Regions from separate parts of the Pseudomonas sp. LRF_L74 genome, predicted to be linked through region 2. Evidence: predicted binding sites of a transcription regulator. Region 2 holds the regulator's gene; each other region holds the start of a gene.
What was found. Region 2 encodes sigma-54, which starts transcription at its own class of promoters, with help from an activator protein. Its sites were predicted from a motif close to ANTGGCATNNANNTTGCTNT; they were not measured.

Region 1: the regulator sigma-54 is predicted to act here: its motif matches at 1,903-1,922, upstream of glnK (P-II family nitrogen regulator).
Region 3: the regulator sigma-54 is predicted to act here: its motif matches at 5,069-5,088, upstream of ACSZPK_RS26655 (circularly permuted type 2 ATP-grasp protein).

Annotation. Positions count from the first base shown of each region.
Region 1 covers NZ_CBFFRH010000001.1:169,066-176,760, reverse strand. The annotation lists gene ACSZPK_RS00885 (YifB family Mg chelatase-like AAA ATPase) at 1-1,372, opposite strand, end outside; gene ACSZPK_RS00880 (accessory factor UbiK family protein) at 1,454-1,714, opposite strand; gene glnK (P-II family nitrogen regulator) at 2,116-2,454, shown strand; gene ACSZPK_RS00870 (ammonium transporter) at 2,489-3,805, shown strand; gene ACSZPK_RS00865 (secondary thiamine-phosphate synthase enzyme YjbQ) at 3,951-4,379, shown strand; gene sutA (transcriptional regulator SutA) at 4,466-4,795, shown strand; gene ACSZPK_RS00855 (HAD family hydrolase) at 5,044-5,736, opposite strand; gene xerC (tyrosine recombinase XerC) at 5,733-6,638, opposite strand; gene ACSZPK_RS00845 (DUF484 family protein) at 6,697-7,383, opposite strand; gene dapF (diaminopimelate epimerase) at 7,380-7,695, opposite strand, start outside.
Region 2 covers NZ_CBFFRH010000004.1:222,642-230,336, reverse strand. The annotation lists gene fumC (class II fumarate hydratase FumC) at 1-244, shown strand, start outside; gene ACSZPK_RS12445 (hypothetical protein) at 326-772, shown strand; gene ACSZPK_RS12440 (superoxide dismutase) at 785-1,399, shown strand; gene ACSZPK_RS12435 (HPr family phosphocarrier protein) at 1,535-1,807, opposite strand; gene rapZ (RNase adapter RapZ) at 1,823-2,680, opposite strand; gene ptsN (PTS IIA-like nitrogen regulatory protein PtsN) at 2,690-3,154, opposite strand; gene hpf (ribosome hibernation-promoting factor, HPF/YfiA family) at 3,172-3,480, opposite strand; gene ACSZPK_RS12415 (RNA polymerase factor sigma-54) at 3,598-5,100, opposite strand; gene lptB (LPS export ABC transporter ATP-binding protein) at 5,247-5,972, opposite strand; gene lptA (lipopolysaccharide transport periplasmic protein LptA) at 5,972-6,523, opposite strand; gene lptC (LPS export ABC transporter periplasmic protein LptC) at 6,510-7,076, opposite strand; gene ACSZPK_RS12395 (KdsC family phosphatase) at 7,085-7,609, opposite strand; gene ACSZPK_RS12390 (KpsF/GutQ family sugar-phosphate isomerase) at 7,609-7,695, opposite strand, start outside.
Region 3 covers NZ_CBFFRH010000020.1:17,168-24,862, reverse strand. The annotation lists gene ACSZPK_RS26660 (NAD-glutamate dehydrogenase) at 1-4,737, shown strand, start outside; gene ACSZPK_RS26655 (circularly permuted type 2 ATP-grasp protein) at 5,121-6,530, shown strand; gene ACSZPK_RS26650 (alpha-E domain-containing protein) at 6,533-7,483, shown strand; gene ACSZPK_RS26645 (transglutaminase family protein) at 7,480-7,695, shown strand, end outside.

The sequences.
Region 1 (7,695 bases), on a different contig from region 2:
ACAGGTTGAGGCGTTCGCAGGCCTGTTCCAGCCAGAGCCTGTCCGGCTCGGCCAGGGCGCAGTGCTGGCGTAGGCCGGTCAGGTCGAGAAAGGCATTGGCACAGCCCTGGCGGCGCATCTGCACGGTGCGCGCCTCGGCCACCTGGGCCGCGACGCTGGCGCTGTCCTGTCCGGCTTCCACCGGTGCATTGAGCACGGTGCTTTCGCGGGCGACGGTCAGGTGCAGGTCGATGCGGTCCAGCAACGGCCCGGACAGCTTGGCGCGATAACGCTGTACCTGCTCGCTGCTGCAACGGCAGCGCCCACCCGGATCGCCAAGATACCCGCACGGACACGGGTTCATCGCCGCGACCAGTTGGAAGCGCGCGGGAAAACGCACTTTGTCCCGCGCCCGGGCGATCACGATGGTGCCTGACTCCAGGGGCTCGCGCAGGACTTCCAGCACCTTGCGGTCGAACTCCGGCAATTCATCGAGAAACAGCACGCCCTGATGGGCTAGGGTGATCTCGCCAGGTTGCGGACGGCTACCGCCGCCGACCAGCGCTGGCCCGGATGCGCTGTGGTGCGGTTGACGAAAAGGCCTTTGCGGCCAACTGCTCAGCGGTGTGTGGCTGGCCACCGACTGGATCGCCGCGACCTCCAGGGCCTCCTGCTCGTCGAGGGCCGGCAGCAGCCCTGGCAGGCGGCTGGCCAACAGGGTCTTGCCGGTGCCGGGCGGGCCTGTGAACAGCAGATTGTGCGAGCCGCTGGCGGCGATCAGCAGGGCGCGCTTGGCCGCCAGTTGGCCTTGCACCTCGCGAAGATCCGGGTAGGGGCGTGGCTCGCGCAACAGGCCGCTGGCCTGGTAGGGCGCCAGTGGCGCATGCCCGTTGAGATGGGCGGCGATTTCCAGCAGGTGGTCGATTGCCAGCACCTCCAGGCCTGAGGCCAGGCAGGCCTCTTCGGCGTTGGCCTTGGGGACGATCAGGGTGCGCCCGCAGGCACGCGCGGCGAGGGCTGCCGGCAGCACGCCCTGTACCGGGCGCACGCTGCCGGACAAGGCCAGTTCGCCGAGGCATTCGAGGGTGTCGAGGCTATCGGCCGGGACCTGTCCGCTGGCTGCAAGCACACCGAGGGCTATGGCCAGGTCGAAGCGGCCACCATCCTTGGGCAGGTCGGCCGGTGCCAGGTTGAGGGTGATGCGTCGAGTCGGAAACTCGAAGCCGGCGTTGAGAATCGCGCTGCGCACGCGATCCTTGCTTTCCTTGACGGCGGTTTCCGGCAGGCCGACCAGGGCCATGCTTGGCAGGCCGTTGGCCAGGTGCGCCTCGACGGTCACGGCAGGCGCTTCCACGCCCACCTGGGCGCGGCTGTGGACGATAGCTAGGGACATGATCACTCCTTTGATCACGGTACGCGTGAAGCCAGGCTCGCCCGGTTCTCACGCGACGTTGTTGCACCCTCTCGAATGAATTCAGTCGGCGGGCGGGTTCTGCTTGGCTTCCAGTTCGGCGACCTTGGCCTCGAGCGCCTCCAGGCGCGCGCGGGTGCGCGCCAGCACGACCATCTGGCTGTCGAATTCCTCGCGACTGACCAGGTCGAGTTTGTTGAAGGCGCCCTGCAGCAGCACCTTCAACTGCGCCTCGACTTCGCTGCGTGGGGTACTGCCCTCACTGCTGAATAGGCGGGATGCTTGGCTGGAGAGGACATCGAGAAGGGCTTTGGGCGGCAGCATGGCGAGGTTCCGGTGGCAAACGGCGGGCAGTCTAGCATGCCGGCTTTTGCGCGTTGCCGTGGTGTGCGCACGGTTTTCGATCATTCGGGGTGAACGTGGCGCACCAAGATTGTGCGCGATTGTCGCCGGCATGCTCGGCGAACACCTGGACGGGTGGCTAATGGGCTGAAAAATGGGCATTTGTCAGAGCTGGCAAGGTTTCTGCTTAGTTGCCAGCAACACGTGCACCGATGCAGTTCCGGTGCGCGGGCCGAGGTTGGGGAGAACCTCGGCATGTGCGGTTGCTCATGTCGGCCTGCCGGATTCACGGCGGCCGACGCGTTACAAAGCCAGGTACTGCGCTTAGACTTGAGTCGGGTTCGTTTTTCCTGGGGCAAGTCACCAATACGGGAGAGAGTTTCATGAAGCTAGTCACTGCCATCATCAAGCCGTTCAAGCTGGACGACGTGCGCGAGTCGCTGTCGGAAATCGGCGTGCAGGGCATCACCGTCACCGAGGTCAAGGGCTTCGGCCGGCAGAAGGGCCACACCGAGCTGTATCGCGGCGCGGAGTACGTGGTCGATTTTCTGCCCAAGGTGAAGATCGACGTCGCCATCGCCGACGACCAGCTGGACCGGGTCATCGAAGCGATCACCAAGGCCGCCAACACCGGCAAGATCGGTGACGGCAAGATCTTCGTAGTCAACCTGGAACAGGCGATCCGCATCCGTACCGGCGAAACCGGCACCGACGCAGTTTAAGCCTCCGAACCCAACCCGCCCCAGGAGAAAACACATGACTCTGCGTAAGCTCGCAGGGCTAGGAGCCCTCTTGTCCCTCGTTACCCCCGGCCTGGCCATGGCTGACGAGGTTACCCTCAACTCCGGCGATACCGCGTGGATGCTGACCGCCACCGCGCTGGTCCTGTTCATGACCATCCCCGGCCTGGCGCTGTTCTACGGCGGCATGGTGCGTTCCAAGAACATCCTTTCGGTGATGATGCAGTGCTTCGCCATCACCGGCCTGATGAGCATCCTCTGGACGCTCTACGGCTACAGCCTGGCCTTCGATACCACCGGTATGGAACAGGGCGTGGTCAACTTCAACTCCTTCGTCGGTGGCCTGTCGAAGGCGTTCCTCGCCGGCATCACCCCGGAGAGCCTGACCGCGGCCTTCCCCGAGCCGGTGTTCGTCACCTTCCAGATGACCTTCGCGATCATTACCCCGGCGCTGATCGTCGGCGCGTTCGCCGAGCGCATGAAGTTCTCCGCCATGCTGATCTTCATGGGCTTGTGGTTCACCCTGGTCTATGCACCGATCGCGCACATGGTCTGGTCCGGTAACGGCGGCCTGATGTGGGACTGGGGCGTACTGGACTTCGCGGGCGGCACCGTGGTGCACATCAACGCCGGTGTCGCTGGCCTGATCGCCTGCATCGTGCTGGGCAAGCGCAAGGGTTACCCGACCACGCCGATGGCGCCGCACAACCTGGGCTACACCCTGGTCGGTGCCGCCATGCTGTGGATCGGCTGGTTCGGCTTCAACGCCGGTTCCGCGGCAGCCGCCAACGGCACCGCTGGCATGGCCATGCTGGTTACCCAGATCGCCACCGCCGCCGCCGCCCTGGCCTGGATGTTCGCCGAGTGGGTCACCCACGGTAAGCCGAGCGCCCTGGGCATCGCCTCCGGCGTGGTTGCCGGCCTGGTCGCCATCACTCCGGCCGCTGGCACCGTCGGCCCGATGGGCGCCCTGGTGATTGGCCTGGCCGCTGGCGTGATCTGCTTCTTCTGCGCCACCAGCCTCAAGCGCAAGCTGGGCTACGACGATTCCCTGGACGCCTTCGGCGTACACGGTATCGGCGGTATCGTCGGCGCCCTGCTGACCGGTGTGTTCGCCGCTCCGGCAATGGGTGGCTTCGGCACCGTGGAAAACATCGCCGAGCAAGTGTTCATCCAGTTCAAGGGCGTCGCCTTCACCGTGATCTACACCGCCATCGTCACCTTCATCATCCTCAAGGTGCTGGATATCGTGATGGGCCTGCGGGTCAACGAAGAAGCCGAGGCCGTTGGTCTCGACCTTGCGGAACACAACGAGCGCGGCTACAACCTGTAACCGCTCGTGCAATGAAAAACGCCCGGCTTCTGCCGGGCGTTTTTGTATCTTTTCGGTGACAGCCAGGACCCTGTTCTTTGACCCTTTGCTTTTTTGCCGAGCGCGCTAGAATGCGCCCCAAAATCGGATAGAGCCGGTGGCGACCATGTGGCTGCAACGGACCATCACCCTGCGTTCGAGGGCTCGCGGATTCCATCTTGTCGATGATGAGATCGTCGCTGCGCTACCCGAGCTTCGCGATTATCAAGTGGGTGTGCTGCACCTCTGGCTGCAGCACACGTCGGCCTCGCTGACCATCAACGAGAATGCCGATGGTGCGGTGCGGCGTGACTTCGAGCGGTTCTTCAACCGCTTGGTGCCGCAGGACGAAACCGGTTACGAGCATGACGATGAAGGGCCGGACGACCTGCCGGCGCACTTCAAGTCCAGCCTGCTCGGCTGCCAGTTGAGCCTGCCTGTGAGGGCTGGAAAGCTGGAGTTGGGGACGTGGCAGGGAATCTATCTCGGTGAGCACCGGGATCATGGCGGCGCGCGTCGACTGATCGCGACGCTCCATGGTGAAAAAGCTCGATGAATGAAGCGGATTTTTCCCGGTAGCGCCTTGCAATACGCGCCGCTGGTCTATAACTAACCTGCTTTGCGCATGGTATGAGGTTGAGCATGAGTGACGAAGAACTGGAACAGGACGAACTGGAAGCGGGTGACGAGGATGACGGCGAGGAGCTGTCTGCCGCTGATGGCGATGTAGCGGAGGATGACGATGGCGGCGACGCCGGCGAGTCTTCCAGTGGCAAGCCAGGCAAGAAAAAGGCCGCCGTCGAGCCCGAAGAGATACCCAGCATCGAAGCCAAGCAGAAGGAGCGTGACGCCCTGGCCAAGGCCATGGAAGACTTCCTGGCGCGCGGTGGCAAGGTGCAGGAAGTCGAGCCCAACGTAGTTGCTGATCCGCCCAAGAAGCCAGACAGCAAATACGGCAGTCGTCCTATCTGACGATTAGCTGCTGCGATGAAGAGCCCGCCTATCCGGCGGGTTTTTCTTTTGGGGCGATGCATTCAAGTGAGGCGGCCTGGAAGGGGGGCGATTTGAACGGCTGCTTCGAGGTAATTGCAGACCCTCGTAGGGTGGACAACGCGAAGCTTGTCCACCGCTCTGCTAATGGTGGACAAAAAGAGCGTTGTCCACCCTACGTCCGCTCCTGCCTCGATACAACTATCCAGCAAGTGTCAGGGCCTGAATTGTTACCAGCGCTCCAGCACGGCGGGCAGTTCGGAAAGACTGGTGATTTGTGCATCGGGATGCCGTTCGCCCTGCCATTCCTGGCGCAACGGGTTGAACCAGATGGCCCGCAGGCCAGCGGCCTGGGCCCCGGCGATGTCATCGCCGGGGTGGTCGCCGATGTGGACCGCCTGGGACGCCTCCACGCCCGCTTCATGCAGGGCGCGCTGGAACGGATGCGGGTCGGGCTTGCCGACGCCCAGCTCCTCGGCGGACAGGGCGAAGCGAAAGTAGTCGGCCAGGCCCAGGCGGCGCACGTCGGCGTTGCCGTTGGTGATCACGCCCAGGGTGTAGTGCAGCGCGAGGCGTTCCAGGGTCGGTACGGTGTCGTTGAAGAAGGTGATGCGATGGCGGGCGTGCAGCATGGTCTGGAATGCGCCCTCGGCCATTTCGGCGGCCTGTTCGGGCGAATAGCCCACGCCATTCAGCGCATGGCGCAGGGTTCGGCGGCGCAGCTCGCTCAGCCGGTGGCGCAGGCCGGGATCGTCGGCGAGCACGGCGGCGCGAACCTCCCACAGATGCTCGACCGGCAACTCGGCCAGGCGCGGCGCATGCTCGGCCAGCCAGTCGCGCATGGCCGTCTCGGCGCCGGCGATGACCGGTTTGTTATCCCACAGGGTGTCGTCGAGGTCGAAGGTGATCAGGCGCAGGCTCATGACGCGTCTCCCTTGCTGCGTTTGGCGCGTGGATGGGCCTGGTCATAGACCGTCGCCAGGTGCTGGAAATCCAGGTGGGTGTAGATCTGCGTGGTGGCGATGTCGGCATGGCCGAGCAGCTCCTGCACGGCGCGCAGGTCCTGCGACGATTCCAGCAGGTGGCTGGCGAAGCTGTGGCGCAACATGTGTGGGTGCAGGTGTTGGCCGAGTTCGCGCACACCGGCCTGGCGCACGCGCAGTTGCACGGCGCGCGGTGACAGGCGGCGGCCCTGCTGGCTGACGAACAGCGCGCCGTCCGCCGGATTGCTCAGGGCGCGCAATGGCAGCCACTGCTCCAATGCTGCGCGAGCCTTGCTGCCGACCGGCAGTTCGCGGGTCTTGTTGCCTTTGCCGAGCACCCGGACCAGGCCGTCGTGCAAGTCCAGGCCATCGAGGTTCAGGCCGACCAGTTCGGACAGGCGCAGCCCCGAGGAATAGAACAGCTCCAGCAAAGCCTGGTCGCGGCGGGCGATGAAGTCGTCGTCCTGGGCGCCATCGAGCAACTGTTGAGCGCGGTCGGCATCCAGCGTGCGCGGCAGTCGCCGTTCACCCTTTGGCGGGCGCAGGCCGTTGGCTGGATCGTGGCGACAGACGCCTTCGCGGTGCAGGTATTGGTAGAGGCCGCGCGTCGCCGATAACAGGCGCGCCAGGGAACGACTGGACAGGCCCTGGGCATGCAGGCGGGCGATGAAGCTGCGCAGGCTGCGTACGTCGAGATTCTTCCAGGATTCGATGCCGGCCTTCTCGCACAGCCCTACGAGCTTGCCCAGATCGCGCCGGTAGCCGTCGAGGGTATGTGTCGACACCTGGCGTTCGCTGCGCAGGTGTTCGAGATAGGCATCCAGATCGGTTGCAAGACGGATGGCTGTCCCCTCCAGGCTCCAGGTGAATGCCTCGGAGCATCAGGCGCTGCCCAGGCGGTTACTGAGGCGAGCGCTGTGCGGCGAGGCGTGCGAGTACCCGTGACAGTACATCGGCTACGTAGCCGAGGAACAGGGTGCCGAGCGAACTCTTGTAGTGCTGTGGGTCGGGGCTGCCGATGGCGAGGATGCCGTGCAGGCCCTGGTGGCTGAGCGAAACCACGGCGGCAGAACCGACCTGGCCGCTCTCGGCCTCGTTGAACAGGAACTCCAGTTCGCGCGGGCGTAGCGCGCCGCAGGTGGTCTTGCCATCGGCGAGCAGCCCGCCGATGACCTTGTGCGCCTCGCCGGCCGCTACGCTACGGCCGACGCCATTGGCCTCTTCGCTGAACAGCACGAGGCTGACGAAGGGCACCTTGAATTCATGGCGCAGGCTGTCTTCGACCACGCTGACCACTTCCTCCAGGCTGCCCGCATCGAGCATGGCGAGGATCAGGCGGCGCGTCTTCTCGAACAGCCGGTCATTGTCGCGGGCCACTTCCATCAGATGGGTCAGGCGCTGGCGCAGCTCCAGATTACGCTCGCGCAACAGCCTGACCTGGCGCTCGACCAGCGACACCGCGGCCCCGGGCTGATGAGGGATGCGCAACTCGGTGATCAGCTCGTCGTGGTCGACGAAGAACTCCGGGTGCTGGCGCAGGTAGGCGGCGACGGCTTCGGCATCGAGCGGGGGCGACGTATCGGTCATAGCCGGACTTGTCCTTCGTACACGCGAACGGCGGGGCCGGTCATCATAACGGGCTGGCCCGGGCCTGCCCACTCGATGGTCAGCTTGCCGCCTGGCAGTTCGAGTTGCACGGGCGAATCCATCCAGCCGTGACGGATGGCCGCGACCGCGGCGGCGCAGGCGCCGGTGCCGCAGGCCTGGGTTTCCCCGGCACCGCGCTCCCAGACGCGCAGGCGCCCGTGATGGCGATCCTGGACTTGCAGGAAGCCGACGTTGACCCGGTTGGGAAAGCGCGGGTGGTGTTCCATTTTCGGGCCGAGCTCATGCACCGGC
Region 2 (7,695 bases):
TGATCGTGCTATCGCCACCTTCAGGGTCAACCAGCCGAAACTCAAGGAGGCCCTGGATCGCAACCCGATCCTGGTGACCGCGCTGAACCCGCTGATCGGCTATCTGAAAGCTGCCGAGATCGCCAAGCAGGCATACAAGGAAGGACGGCCGATCATCGACGTCGCTCTGGAGAACACGGACTTGAGCCGCGAGCAACTCGAGCAGTTGTTGAATCCGGAGAAACTGACCGAGGGCGGTCTCTGATCGCAAGTCGGAAAACGCAGGCGATGGCTGGCTACCAGTCATCTGCCGCTGTCATCCATCCTTGTTCACGCGGAGCACGATATGGAGCACTGGAAACTCACAATCGAGGCCGGTAATCGCTGTTTCCACGAGGGGGATTGGGTGGCAGCACGCGAGTATTACCTGCAAGCCTTGGCCGAGGCGCAACTGCTGTTCGAGCGCTGGCGCGATCCGGATGCCATCGTGGCGGCGTTCGTGATTTCCCATCACAACCTCGCCGACCTGCATCTGGCCCTAGGGCATCCCGAGGAGGCGGCGGAAAACCTCTGTACCAGCCATGAGCGCCTGTTGCAGGCCGTTGCCGATGCGCGCCTTTCGTCTGCGTTGCGCGATGCGGCATTGCAGCACAGCCGTCACACCTATACTGAACTCTTGCGTTTTATCGGTGAGCATGGCGCTTATCCTCGAACTGATCGCCTGCTTGGCCAGTCAACCCTACGTTCATCCCACAGTCGTGGCCAGCCGGCCACTATCAGTCGTTACCATTAAAGGAGCATGAATATGCCGTTTAGCCTGCCTGCGTTGCCGTACGCCTACGATGCCCTGGAGCCGCATATCGATGCGCAGACCATGGAGATCCATCACAGCAAGCATCACCAGACGTATATCAACAACGTCAATGCCGCCCTCGAAGGCTCTGCTTACGCTGACTGGTCGGTAGAGGACCTGCTGCGCCGCATTTCCGAGCTTCCCGAGAATCTTCGTGGCCCGGTAACCAACAACGGTGGCGGCCACGCCAACCATTCCCTGTTCTGGACCGTCATGTCGCCAAGCGGTGGCGGTGCGCCAACCGGCGAGCTGGCTGCGGCCATCGATGCTCAGCTTGGGGGGCTGGAAAAATTCAAGGAGGCCTTCACCAAGGCTGCGATCTCGCGTTTCGGCAGCGGCTGGGCCTGGCTCAGCGTCACGCCGGAGAAGAAGCTGGTGGTCGAGAGCAGCGCCAATCAGGACAGCCCGTTGATGCACAAGAATACGCCGATCCTTGGCCTGGACGTCTGGGAGCACGCCTACTACCTGCGTTATCAGAACCGTCGTCCTGAGTACATCGGCGCTTTCTACAACGTCGTCGACTGGAACGAAGTGGCTCGTCGCTACAAGGAAGCACTGGCTGCTTGATGCATTAGCTATCGAGTATTCCCGGTAGCCTGACCTGCGTAAACCCATGCCTGGCAGCGATGCTGAGCATGGGTTTTCTTTTTGTCGCTTGTTGTAGAGAGGGGCGGCCCTTGGGCGAGGTGTGTTGGCGAAGGCTCACTCGCCTTCATCGAACTTGTTATTGATCAGCTCGATCAGCGCATCTAGCGCCTCGTCTGCCTGCTCGCCTTCCGTGTTGAGGTGCAGGTTGGTGCCTTTGCCTGCTGCCAGCATCATCACGGCCATGATGCTCTTGCCATCGACCTGGCTCTCGGGGGTGCGACCCACACGAACCAGGCAAGGAAAGCGCCCGGCTACGCCGACGAACTTGGCTGCCGCCCTGGCATGCAGGCCGAGTTTGTTGATGATGGTGATTTCACGGGCTGGCATTGCGGCGGGATGTCCTTAGTTGAGGTCGCGATGACGGACCTGAACATTCTTCAGGATGGGTTTAAGCGCCTCCCCCAGACGATTGGCCAGGTAGACCGAGCGGTGATGGCCGCCGGTGCAGCCAATGGCAACGGTGACATAGGCGCGATTGCTGGCTGCGAAACGTGGCAGCCATTTATGCAGGTAAGCGTGGATATCCTGGTACATGTCTTCGACGTCGGGCTGGGCTGCCAGGTATTCCGCGACTGGCTGCTCCAGGCCTGACATATCGCGCAGGTCGGGTTTCCAATACGGATTGGGCAGGCAGCGAACGTCGAATACCACGTCGGCATCGACCGGCATCCCCCGCTTGAAGCCGAACGACTCGACGAGAAAGGCGGTGCCCGGCTCGGGTTTGTTGAGCAGGCGCAGCTTCAGGGTATCGCGCAACTGATAGAGGTTCAGGTGCGTGGTATCGATGCGTAGATCCGCCAGGTCCGCTATCGGGCCGAGCAGCAGGGCTTCGTCGCGAATGGCTTCAGACAGGGCGCGGTTTTCGTTGGTCAGTGGATGGCGCCGCCGAGTTTCGGAAAAGCGCTTGAGCAGCGTGTCTTCCTCGGCATCGAGAAACAGCACATCGCACAGGATATGACGGGCCCTGACTTCATCGAGCAATTCGGGAAAGCGCTGCAACTGGCTGGGCAGGTTGCGTGCATCGATGGAAACGGCGACCTGGGGTTGCAGCAATTCGGTCTGGATCAGCGAGCGCTCGGCCAATTCCGGAAGCAAGGCCGCTGGCAGGTTATCGATGCAATAGAAACCGTTGTCCTCAAGAACATCGAGAGCGGTGCTCTTGCCCGAGCCGGAGCGACCGCTGACGATGATCAGGCGCATGGCGATACCTCAGTGGCCGTTTTGCACGTCGACGATTACCTGGTACAGGTTATCGCTGTTCTGTGCCTGCCGCAGGCGTTCGCGCACTTCGGCGCGGTCGAGCATGCTGGCGATCTGGCGCAGTAGTTCAAGGTGCTCGTCAGTCGCGGCTTCTGGAACCAGCAGTACGAACAACAGATCGACGGGCGCGCCGTCGATCGCGTCGAAATCCACGGCCGCGTCCAGGTGCAGGACCGCGCTGATGGGCGCGGCGCAGCCAGGAAGGCGACAGTGGGGAATGGCGATGCCGTTGCCGAAGCCGGTCGAGCCGAGCTTCTCGCGGGCAATGAGGCTTTCGAAGATGTCCTGGGCATCCAGATCGGCGAAATCGCGCGCAACCAGATTGGCGATCTGTTCGAGGACGCGCTTCTTGCTGCCGCCCGGCACGCTCACGAGGGAGCGGCCGGCGGTCAGTATGTTTTCAAGTCGAATCATGTTGGGGATTAGGTGTATCAGCGAGCAGCCGCGCCTTGCAGGCGACCGAGCTGTTTTTCCTTGTGCTTGATCAGTTGGCGGTCGAGTTTGTCGGTGAGCAGGTCGATGGCGGCGTACATGTCTTCATGTTCAGCATTGGCGACCACTTCACCCCCTGCGATGTGCAGTGTCGCTTCGATTTTTTGCTTGAGCTTTTCGACTTCCATGATCACCTGGACGCTGGTGATCTTGTCGAAATGGCGCTCCAGCCTGCTGAGTTTCTCCCCGACATAGTCACGCATGGCGTCGGTCACATCCAGCTGATGTCCACTGATGTTGACTTGCATACCGCTTCTCCTTGTTGCCGTGCATAAGAGACAGGCTATCGGGCCTGCCGCCGTAACACTCTGGCTGGGAAGCCTTGCGGCTGCATCGGCTGCCGCGCTTTCCCTCAGTGTGGCTCGTCACATCAATCGCTTGCGCTCGCTTGAGGGCGCTATGCCGAGGGACTCCCGGTATTTGGCGACTGTCCGACGTGCTACCTGAATGCCCTGTGCCTCCAGTAAACCAGCGATCTTGCTGTCGCTCAACGGCTTTTTCGCGTTTTCCGCGCCGACGAGTTTTTTGATGATCGCGCGGATCGCGGTGGACGAGCATTCGCCCCCTTCGGCGGTGCTGACGTGGCTGGAGAAGAAGTACTTCAGTTCGTAGATGCCACGCGGGGTGTGCATGAATTTCTGCGTGGTGACCCGCGAAATGGTCGACTCGTGCATGCCCACCGCCTCGGCGATGTCATGCAGGACCAGGGGTTTCATCGCCTCGTCGCCGTAGTCGAGGAAACCGCGCTGGTGCTCGACGATCTGTGTCGCGACCTTCATCAGGGTCTCGTTGCGGCTCTGCAGGCTCTTGATGAACCAGCGCGCTTCCTGCAATTGGTTGCGCATGAAGGTGTTGTCGGCGCTGGAGTCGGCGCGTTTGACGAAGCCGGCGTACTGGGCGTTGACGCGTAGGCGCGGTACGGCTTCCTGGTTCAATTCGACCAGCCAGCGGTCATTGTGCTTGCGCACGATCACGTCCGGCACGACGTACTCCGGTTCGCTCGCTTCGATCTGCGAGCCGGGGCGCGGATTGAGGCTCTGGATCAGTTCGATGACCTGGCGCAGCTCGTCTTCCTTGAGTTTCATGCGGCGCATGAGCTGGCTGTAGTCGCGGCTGCCGAGCAGGTCGAGATGGTCCTTGGCCAGGCGCTGGGCCTCGGCCAGCCATGGCGTGTCGGCGGGGAGCTGGCGCAGTTGCAGGAGCAGGCATTCGCCCAGGTCGCGTGCGCCGACGCCGGCCGGTTCGAAATGCTGGATGCGGCGCAACACGGCTTCGACTTCGTCGAGTTCGATGTCGAGTTCGGGGTCGAAGGAGGCGACGATCTCTTCGAGGCTCTCTTCCAGATAGCCCTGGTTATTGATGCAGTCGATCAGGGTGACGCCGATCAGGCGGTCGGTATCTGACATGGGGACCAGGTTGAGCTGCCAGAGCAGGTGGGTCTGCAGGCTCTCGCCCGCCGAAGTGCGGGTGGTGAAGTCCCACTCGTCGTCATCGTTGCTTGGCAGGTTGCTGGCGCTGGTCTGGTAGACGTCTTCCCAGGCGGTATCGACAGGCAGCTCGTTGGGAATGGTCTCGTGCCACTCGCCTTCGTCCGTGCTTTCATTGTCGTTGGTGGCGACGGTGGTTTCCTGGAAATTGCTGGTTTCCTGCGCCTGCTGGGTGGTCTGCTCGGCGTTGTCGGCCATCGGGTCGGAGTTGTCGAAATCTTCCCCTTCCTCCTGACGTTCCAGCATGGGGTTGGACTCCAGGGCTTCCTGGATTTCCTGTTGCAGGTCCAGCGTGGAAAGCTGGAGGAGGCGGATGGCTTGTTGCAGCTGCGGTGTCATCGTCAGCTGCTGGCCCATCTTGAGGACTAGCGAGGGTTTCATGGCAGGAAGTCTTGCACCTTATCTGCAGGCGCTATCGCGCCACTCACTACAAGACGCCGAGGCGCCGTCATTAAGCAAATTATATGCCTGATAACGCTGGCTTTGCCTAGGCTTGACAAACATCCTTGTAGCGAGGGCGTTCCGGGTCAGAGGCGGAACTCGTGCCCCAGATAGACTTCCTTGACCAGTTGGTTGGCCAGAATGCTTTGTGCGTCGCCTTCCGCGATGAGCTGGCCGTCGTTGACGATGTACGCGGTTTCACAGATGTCCAGGGTCTCGCGGACGTTGTGATCGGTGATCAGCACGCCGATACCCTTGGCTTTCAGGTGATGAATGATCTGCTTGATATCGCCGACCGAAATCGGATCGACGCCGGCGAAGGGTTCGTCGAGCAGGATGAACTTGGGTTCGGTGGCCAGGGCGCGGGCGATTTCCACGCGGCGGCGTTCGCCTCCGGAGAGGCTCATGCCGAGGTTGTCGCGGATGTGAGTGATGTGGAATTCCTGCAGTAGGCTTTCCAGGGCATCGTTACGTCCGGCGCGGTCCAGGTCCTTGCGGGTTTCCAGGATGGCCATGATGTTGTCGGCCACGCTGAGCTTGCGGAAGATCGAGGCTTCCTGTGGCAGGTAGCCGATGCCCGCACGAGCACGGCCATGCATCGGTTGCTGGCTGATGTCGTTGCTGTCGATCAGCACGCGGCCCTGGTCGGCCTGGACCAGGCCGACGATCATGTAGAAGCAGGTGGTCTTGCCCGCACCATTGGGGCCGAGCAGGCCGACTATCTGGCCGCTGTCGATGGACAGGCTGACGTCGCGAACGACTTGCCGTCCCTTGTAGCTCTTGGCCAGGTGCTGTGCTTTGAGGGTCGCCATTACTGCCCTTGTTTCTGCTGCTGTTCGGTTTTCTTGCGCGGTTGGATGACCATGTCGATACGCGGGCGTGGCGTGCTCACCGACGAGCCGTTGGCACGGCCGGCGTTGACGATCTGGCGCTGGGTGTCATAGACGATCTTCTCGCCTTCGAAGGTGTTGCCTTCCTGGATGACCTTGGCCTGGTCGATCAGTACGATGCGGTCGTTGGTTGCGAAGTACTGGATGGTCATGCCGTAGGCCTTGACGATTTCCTTGTCCACCGCGGGCTTCTGCTCGTAGTAGGCAGGCTTGCCCACCGAGGTGAAGACTTCCACGTCACCACTCTTGTTCTGAGTGATGGTCACGGTGTCGCCGGTGATCTTCATGGTGCCCTGGGTGATCACGACGCCACCGCGATAGACGGCGACGCCTTGCTTGTCATCCAGTTCGGCGCTGTCGGCCTGCACGCGGATCGGTTGCTCGCGATCGCTGGGCAGGGCCCAGGCGCTCAGGCTTCCCAGCGCTGCGCTCAGGCTGACGAACAATAGGGGGAGGGTGTTAACGAACCTCATGCTGGCCTCTTACGTTGGACTGCAGGAAAACCCTGCCGTCATTCAAGTACGCTTTCATTCCTTGTGCCGTGGTCACCCCATTGGCGGCCTCGATTCTAACGGCTTGTGCGGTTTGCGCATATTGCTCGTCGGGAAATACGGTCATCCGGCTGCTGGTGATCACCACTGGCCGGTCTTTGGCATCGGTGCGGGCGATGCGCACGGCGTCGATCAGTTCGACCTGCTTGCCCTTGGGCGCCACTTCGGCGCGTTCGCTCTGCACATGCCATGGGTAGGCGGTACCGCGATACAGCTGCAGGTCAGGCTTGCTGAGCTCGGTGATGTCGCTGGCTTTCATGTGGTCGAGGCGCTCGGCGGTCATGTCGTAGTGGACCTGGCCATCCTCCTGGAACTGCCGGGTGTTGACCTTGGTCGCGTAGAAGTCCACCGGGCTTTCGGCATCCGTCGCCGCCTGGTGATCCATGAAGCTTTCCGGGCGGATGTTCCAGTAGCCCACGGCGGCAAGCAGGGCCGCGAGAAGGACGATGATGGGCAGACGCAGTCTTGCAGACATGGAGAACCTTATAGGTAGGCAGCCTGGGCGGCTTCGAGGCTGCCCTGGGCGTGCATGATCAGTTCGCAGAACTCGCGTGCAGCGCCTTCGCCGCCGCGCGCGTGGGTCACTCCGTGAGCATGCCGGCGCACGAAGTCGTTGGCGTTGGCCACGGCCATGCCCAGGCCGACACGGCGGATCACCGGCAGGTCGGGCAGGTCGTCGCCCAGGTAGGCGACTTGTGCATAGCCGAGGCCGAGTTCGCCGAGCAGTTCGTCGAGTACGACCAGTTTGTCCTCGCGGCCCTGGTAGAGGTGCTGGATGCCGAGGTTCTGCGCACGCCGCTCGACCACCGGGGTCTTGCGGCCGCTGATGATCGCAGTGCGTACGCCGCTGTTCATCAGCATCTTGATGCCTTGGCCGTCCAGGGTATTGAAGGTCTTGAATTCGCTGCCGTCGACCAGAAAATACAGGCGCCCGTCGGTCAGTACGCCATCGACGTCGAAAATCGCCAGTTTCACGGCTTGGGCGCGGTGCAGCAGTTCTTCGTTCATCACATCACTCCGGCGCGCAGCAGGTCGCCCAGGTTGAAGGCGCCGACGGGGCGGTCCTGCGAATCGACCACGATCAGTCCGCTGAT
Region 3 (7,695 bases), on a different contig from region 2:
TTCGGCATCATCGCCCTCGACGAACTGGCCCAGCGGCGTCTTTCCGACCTGCTCGGATGTACCTTGTCGGCCTGGCGACTGCTGGAGAGCTTCGACGCGGCCAAGCCGCAGGTGCGGGTGTTCAACCCCGACTATGAAAAGCATGGCTGGCAATCGACCCATACCGCCATCGAAGTGCTGCATCCGGACATTCCGTTCCTGGTCGATTCGGTACGCATGGAACTCAACCGCCGCGGGCACAGTATCCATACCTTGCAGAACAGCGTAATCAGCGTGCGCCGCAACAAGAAAGGCGTGTTGCAGGAAGTCCTGGCCAAGGGTGCCACGGGCAAGGACGTGCAACATGAGTCGCTGATGTTCCTGGAGATCGACCGCCGTTCCGGTTCCGCCGAACTCAAGGCCCTGGAAAACGCCTTGCTCGACATCCTCGAGGAAGTGCGCATCACCGTCGCCGACTTCCAGCCGATGCGGGCCAAGGCCCAGGAGCGCCTGGACTGGCTGGGCAAGGCCAGGCTCAAGACCGATCGCAGCGAGCTGGATGAGATCAAGGTATTCCTCGCCTGGCTGCTGGAAAACCATTTCACTTTCCTTGGCTACGAAGAGTTCACCGTGCATGCCGAGGGCGATGGCGGTCATATCAAATACGACGAGGCTTCCTTGCTGGGGCTGTCCAAGCGCTTGCGCGTGGGGCTGAGCAAGGACGACCTGCATATCGAGGACTATGCGCTCGATTACCTGCGCGAGCCGACCGTGCTGTCGTTCGCCAAGGCCGCCCAGCCGAGCCGCGTGCATCGCCCGGCCTACCCGGATTTCGTCTCGATCCGCGAGATCGACGCCAAGGGCAAGGTGGTCAAGGAGTGTCGTTTCCTCGGCCTCTACACTTCGATCGTCTACAACCAGAGCGTGCGCGACATTCCCTTCATCCGGCGCAAGGTCGCCGATGTCGAGAAGCGTTCGGGCTTCGATGCGCAGGGGCACCTGGGCAAGGAACTGGTCAAGGTTCTCGAAGTGCTGCCGCGCGACGATCTGTTCCAGACCTCGGTGGAGGAGCTGTACAGCACCGCCCTGGCCATCGTGCAGATCCAGGAGCGCAACAAGGTACGGCTGTTCCTGCGCTTCGATCCCTACGGGCGTTTCGTCTATACCCTGGCCTATGTGCCGCGCGACATCTACTCGACGGAAACCCGCATACGTATCCAGCAGGTGCTGGTCGAGCGCCTCAGCGCCACCGATTGCGAGTTCTCCACCTACTTCTCCGAATCGGTACTGGCGCGGGTGCAGTTCATCCTCAAGGTCGATCCGAAGACCAAGCTCGCTATCGATCCGGCCCAGCTCGAAAGGGAAGTGATCCAGGCCTGCCGCTCGTGGAAGGACGATTACGCGGCGCTGGTGGTGGAAAGCTTCGGCGAGGCCAAGGGCACGCGGGTGCTGGCCGACTTCCCGAAAAACTTCCCGGCTGGCTATCGCGAGCGTTTCGCCCCGCACTCGGCGGTGGTCGACATGCAGCACCTGCGCAGCCTCTCCGACGAGCGCCCGCTGGTGATGAGCTTCTACCAGCCGCTGACGCCCGGCGAACGTCAACTGCATTGCAAGCTGTACCACGCCGACACGCCGCTGGCGCTGTCGGACGTGTTGCCGATCCTGGAGAACCTCGGCTTGCGCGTCCTCGGCGAATTTCCGTATCGGCTGAGCCACCAGAGCGGTCGTGAGTTCTGGATTCACGATTTCGCCTTCACCTATGCCGAAGGGCTCAACCTCGATATCCAGCAACTCAACGAGACCTTGCAGGATGCCTTCGTCCACATCGTGCGTGGCGATGCCGAGAATGATGCGTTCAACCGCCTGGTGCTGAGTGCCGGCCTGGCCTGGCGTGATGTGGCGCTGCTGCGTGCCTATGCCCGTTACCTGAAACAGATCCGTCTGGGCTTCGACCTCGGTTATATCGCCACCGCGCTGATCAACCATGCCGATATCGCCCGCGAGCTGGTGCGGCTGTTCAAGACTCGCTTCTACCTGGCGCGTAAGCTCGCCAGCGAAGACCTGGACGACAAGCAGCAGAAGCTGGAGCAGGCGATCCTCGCCGCGCTGGACAACGTCGCGGTGCTCAACGAAGACCGTATCCTGCGGCGCTACCTGGACCTGATCAAGGCCACCCTGCGCACCAACTTCTACCAGCCCGACGCCAGTGGTGCGGCAAAGAACTACTTCAGCTTCAAGTTCAACCCGCGGGCTATCCCGGAGCTGCCGCGCCCGGTGCCGAAGTTCGAAGTATTCGTTTACTCGCCACGGGTCGAGGGTGTGCACCTGCGCTTCGGCAACGTGGCGCGCGGCGGCCTGCGCTGGTCGGACCGCGAGGAGGATTTCCGTACCGAAGTGCTGGGCCTGGTCAAGGCTCAGCAAGTGAAGAACGCGGTGATCGTGCCGATGGGCGCCAAGGGTGGTTTCATTCCACGGCGCCTGCCGGCGGGTGGTGGCCGCGACGAGATCCAGGCCGAGGCCATCGCCTGCTATCGCATCTTCATCAGCGGCCTGCTGGATATCACCGACAACCTCAAGGAAGGTGCCGTGGTGCCGCCGGCCAACGTGGTGCGCCACGATGATGACGATCCGTACCTGGTGGTCGCCGCCGACAAGGGCACCGCGACATTCTCCGACATTGCCAACGGCATCGCCCTGGAGTACGGCTTCTGGCTCGGCGACGCCTTCGCCTCCGGCGGCTCGGCCGGTTATGACCACAAGGGCATGGGGATCACCGCCAAGGGCGGCTGGGTCTCGGTGCAGCGGCATTTCCGCGAGCGTGGCATCGATGTGCAGAAGGACAACGTCACCGTCATCGGCATCGGCGACATGGCCGGCGACGTATTCGGCAATGGCCTGTTGTTGTCCGAGACGCTGCAACTGGTGGCGGCGTTCAACCACCTGCACATCTTCATCGACCCGAATCCGGATGCGGCGAAGAGCTTCCTCGAACGCAAGCGCCTGTTCGACCTGCCGCGCTCGGCCTGGAGCGATTACGACGCCAAGCTGATTTCCGAGGGCGGCGGTATCTTCCTGCGCAGTGCCAAGAGCATCGCCATCAGCCCGCAGATGAAAGCGCGCTTCGATATCCAGGCCGACCGCCTGACCCCCAACGAACTGCTCAACGCCTTGCTCAAGGCGCCGGTGGACCTGATCTGGAACGGCGGCATCGGCACCTACGTCAAATCGAGCAGGGAGAGCCATGCCGATGTCGGCGACAAGGCCAACGACGCCTTGCGTGTCGATGGCCGCGAGTTGCGTGCCAAGGTGGTGGGCGAGGGCGGCAACCTGGGCATGACCCAGCTCGGCCGCGTCGAGTTCTGCCTGGGGGGCGGTGCCAGCAACACCGACTTCATCGATAACGCCGGCGGCGTGGACTGCTCCGACCACGAGGTGAACATCAAGATACTCCTGGGCGAGATCGTCAGCGCCGGCGACATGACCGGCAAGCAGCGCAACACCCTGCTGGCGGAAATGACCGAGGCGGTGGGCAACCTGGTGCTGGGCAACAACTACCGGCAGACCCAGGCGCTTTCCCTGGCTGAGCGCCGCGCCCGCGAGCGTGGCGCCGAGTACAAGCGGTTGATGGCCGCCCTGGAGGCGGCCGGCAAACTCGACCGGGCCCTGGAGTTCCTGCCGTCCGACGACGAACTGAACGAGCGGGCCGCCAACGGCCGTGGCCTGACCCGTCCGGAACTGTCGGTGCTGATTTCCTACAGCAAGATCGACCTCAAGGAGGCGCTGCTCAAATCCTCACTGCCGGATGACGAGTACCTGGCCCAGGAAATCGCCACGGCGTTCCCGGCGCGGCTCAGCCAGGACTTCAGCGAAGCCATGCGCCGCCATCGCCTGAAGCGCGAGATCGTCAGTACGCAGATCGCCAACGATCTGGTCAATCGGGTCGGCATCACCTTCGTCCAGCGCTTGAAAGAGTCCACTGGCATGACCGCGGCCAACGTCGCCGGCGCCTATGTGATCGTGCGTGACGTGTTCCACCTGCCGCACTGGTGGCGCAAGATCGAAGCGCTGGATCACCAGGTGCCGGCCGATCTGCAATTGCACCTGATGGATGAGTTGATGCGCCTGGTACGGCGCGCTACTCGCTGGTTCCTGCGCAGCCGGCGCAACGAGCTGGACGCGGCGCGTGACGTCGGTCACTTCGGCCCGCGCGTCGCCGAGCTGGCGGTACGCCTCGACGAATTGCTGGAGGGGCCGGCGCGCGAGCAGTGGCTCAGCCGTTACCAGGGCTATGTCGAGTCTGGTGTGCCGGAATTGCTCTCGCGGGTGGTGGCGGGCACCAGTCATCTCTATACGTTGCTGCCGATCATCGAGGCTTCGGACGTCACCGGCAAGCCGGCGAGCGAGGTGGCCACGGCCTACTTCGCCGTTGGCGGTGCGCTGGAGCTGGGCTGGTATCTGCAACAGGTCACCAGCCTGCCGGTGGAAAACAACTGGCAGGCGCTGGCACGCGAGGCGTTCCGCGATGACCTGGACGGCCAGCAGCGGGCGATCACCATCGCCGTGCTGCAACTGGAGGGTGGCCCGGTGGATATCGAGGAACGCGTCGCCTTCTGGCTGGAGCAGCGCAAGGTACTGGTGCAGCGCTGGCTGAATATGCTGGCCGAGCTGCGCGCGGCGACCGGCACGGACTACGCCATGTATGCCGTGGCCAACCGTGAACTGGCCGACCTGGCACAAAGCCTGGCGCAATCGAGCTGAGCAACTGGGTGGCGCCCTGGCTTCGGGGGCCACTCTGACACGTTCTGTAGCCGCTTCCTGCCTCGGGCAGGTGGCGGCTTGGTTTTTTCGCAGCTAAACCTTCACCTTCAAGTTGCTGATGAGTCTGAAAAATCCTTGAACCAAGGGCGATTTTCGACGGCCTCATGAGGAGAGCTTGCCGTCCAGCGGCAACACCCTTTGCGTGGCGCGGGGGAGAGGATCTCTGCCACCCATTGGGGCGCTGGCTGTTTCGTGGGCGCAAGCGATGCCCCGAATTGGTGCGTTGAACATATTGTTTATTGCTAACTAATTGATTTATAAGAATTAAATTAGTGGCACGAGCCTTGCGATATCTGTTCTGTCCGGGTGACAAGGAGTACGGCATGGCCCGCACCTTTTATGACGAAATGTATGACGCGAGCGGTTCGATCCGCCCGCATTACCGTGAATTCGCCCGTTGGCTCGCCGAGACGCCGGAAGAGCAGCATGCCCAGCGTCGTCGCGAGGCTGATCTGCTGTTCCATCGTGCCGGCATCACCTTCACCCTCTATGGGGACGAGCAGGGCACCGAGCGGTTGATTCCGTTCGACACCATTCCGCGCAGCATCCCGGCCAGCGAGTGGCGCATCGTCGAGACCGGCTGCATTCAGCGGGTCAAGGCGTTGAACATGTTTCTCGCCGATCTCTATCACGACCAGCGCATCATCAAGGCCGGCATCGTTCCGGCCGAGCAGGTGCTGGTCAACGAGGGCTACCAACTGGCAATGCAGGGGCTCGACCTGCACCGTGACATCTATGCGCACATCGCCGGTGTCGACCTGGTTCGCGATGGCGACGGTAGCTATTACGTGCTGGAAGACAACCTGCGCACGCCCAGCGGCGTGAGCTACATGCTCGAAGACCGCAAGATGATGATGCGCCTGTTCCCCGAGCTGTTTTCCAGGCAGCGGGTGGCGCCCATCGACCATTATCCGAGCCTGCTGCTCGACACCCTGAAAAGCTCCAGCCCGCTGGATAATCCCAGCGTCGTGGTGCTCACGCCTGGGCGTTTCAACAGCGCCTATTTCGAACATGCCTTCCTGGCGCGCGAGATGGGCGTGGAACTGGTCGAGGGCGCCGACCTGTTGGTGCGCGACGAGCGGGTCTACATGCGCACCACGGCGGGGCCACAACAGGTCGATGTGATCTATCGCCGCCTCGACGATGCCTTCCTCGACCCACTGGCCTTCAATCCCGAGTCCATGCTCGGCGTGCCGGGGCTGCTGGCGTCCTACCGCGCTGGCAACGTGGTGCTGGCCAACGCGGTCGGCACCGGCGTCGCCGACGACAAGTCGATCTACCCCTACGTGGGCGAGATGATCCGCTTCTACTTGAGCGAGGAGCCGATCCTGAAGAATGTACCGACCTGGCAATGCCGCAAGCCCGAGGAACTGTCCCATGTGTTGGCGCACTTGCCCGAGCTGGTGGTCAAGGAAACCCAGGGCTCGGGCGGCTACGGCATGCTGGTCGGACCGGCGGCGAGCAAGGCCGAGATCGAGGCTTTCCGTGAACGCCTGAAAGCCCGCCCCGAGGCCTACATCGCCCAGCCGACGCTGTCCTTGTCGACCTGCCCGACCTTCGTTGAAAGCGGTGTGGCACCACGGCACATCGACCTGCGTCCCTTCGTCCTGTCCGGTCGTGAAACACGACTGGTACCGGGGGGGCTGACCCGCGTGGCGCTACGCGAGGGCTCGCTGGTGGTCAACTCGTCGCAAGGCGGCGGAACCAAGGACACCTGGGTGGTGGAGGACTGAGCATGCTGAGTAGAACCGCCTCCGATCTGTTCTGGATGTCCCGCTACCTGGAGCGCGCCGAGAACCTGGCGCGCATGCTCGACGTCAGCTACTCGCTGTCGTTGATGCCCCAGGATGGTCGTGGCGATGGCCTCGATGAGTTGGCCATGCCGCTGCTGATCACCGGCACCATGGATGACTACCTCGAACGCCACGGCCAATTGCATGCCGAGCGAATGCTGCATTTCTTCGCCCTCGATGCCGACAACCCGGCGAGCATCTATTGCTGCCTGCAGGCGGCACGAGCCAATGCCCATGCAGTGCGCGGCCGCATCACCGCGGACATGTGGGAAAACATCAACGCCACCTGGCTGGAAATCCGTGGCATCGCTGCCCAGGGCCTGGGACGCTATGGCATCAGCCGCTTCTGCGAATGGGTCAAGGAGCGTTCGCACCTGTTCCGCGGTGCGACGTTCGGCACCATCATGCGTGGCGAAGCCTATCGTTTCATCCGCCTGGGAACCTTCCTCGAACGGGCCGACAACACCCTGCGCCTGCTCGACGCGCGCTACGAGATGCTCGGCGAGGCCGCTGACGAAGTCAGTGACACCTCGGCCCGTGGCTACTATGAGTGGAGCGCCTTGCTGCGCGCGCTGTCGTCGTTCGAGGCTTTCACCGAGATCTACCGGGGCTCGCCACGTACACGCAAGATCGCCGAACTGCTGCTGTTGCGCCCGGAAGTGCCGCGTTCGCTACGGTCCTGCATGGAAGAGTTGAACCTGATGCTCTCCGGCCTGCCGGGCGAGAACGGCAGGCCGGCCCAGCGCATGGCCGCCGAACTCGATGCGCGCCTGCGCTACACCAGTGTCGACGAGGTCCTCGACGAGGGGCTGCACGTCTGGCTTACCGATTTCATCCTGCTCGTCCGGCAGTTGGGCAGCGCTATCCACACCTCTTATCTGGAGGTCGTATGAAACTCTCGATCCAGCATGACACCACCTACCGCTATGACGATCAGGTGCGCACCAGCATCCAGTACCTGCGCATGACGCCCCAGGCCAGCGCTCGACAGCAGGTGATCGACTGGGAACTCGAACTGCCGCGCCCGGTGCGTGCGCAGATCGACCCGTTTGGTAACATCCTGCACGTGCTGACCATCGACGAGCCGCACGAGATGCTGGTGATC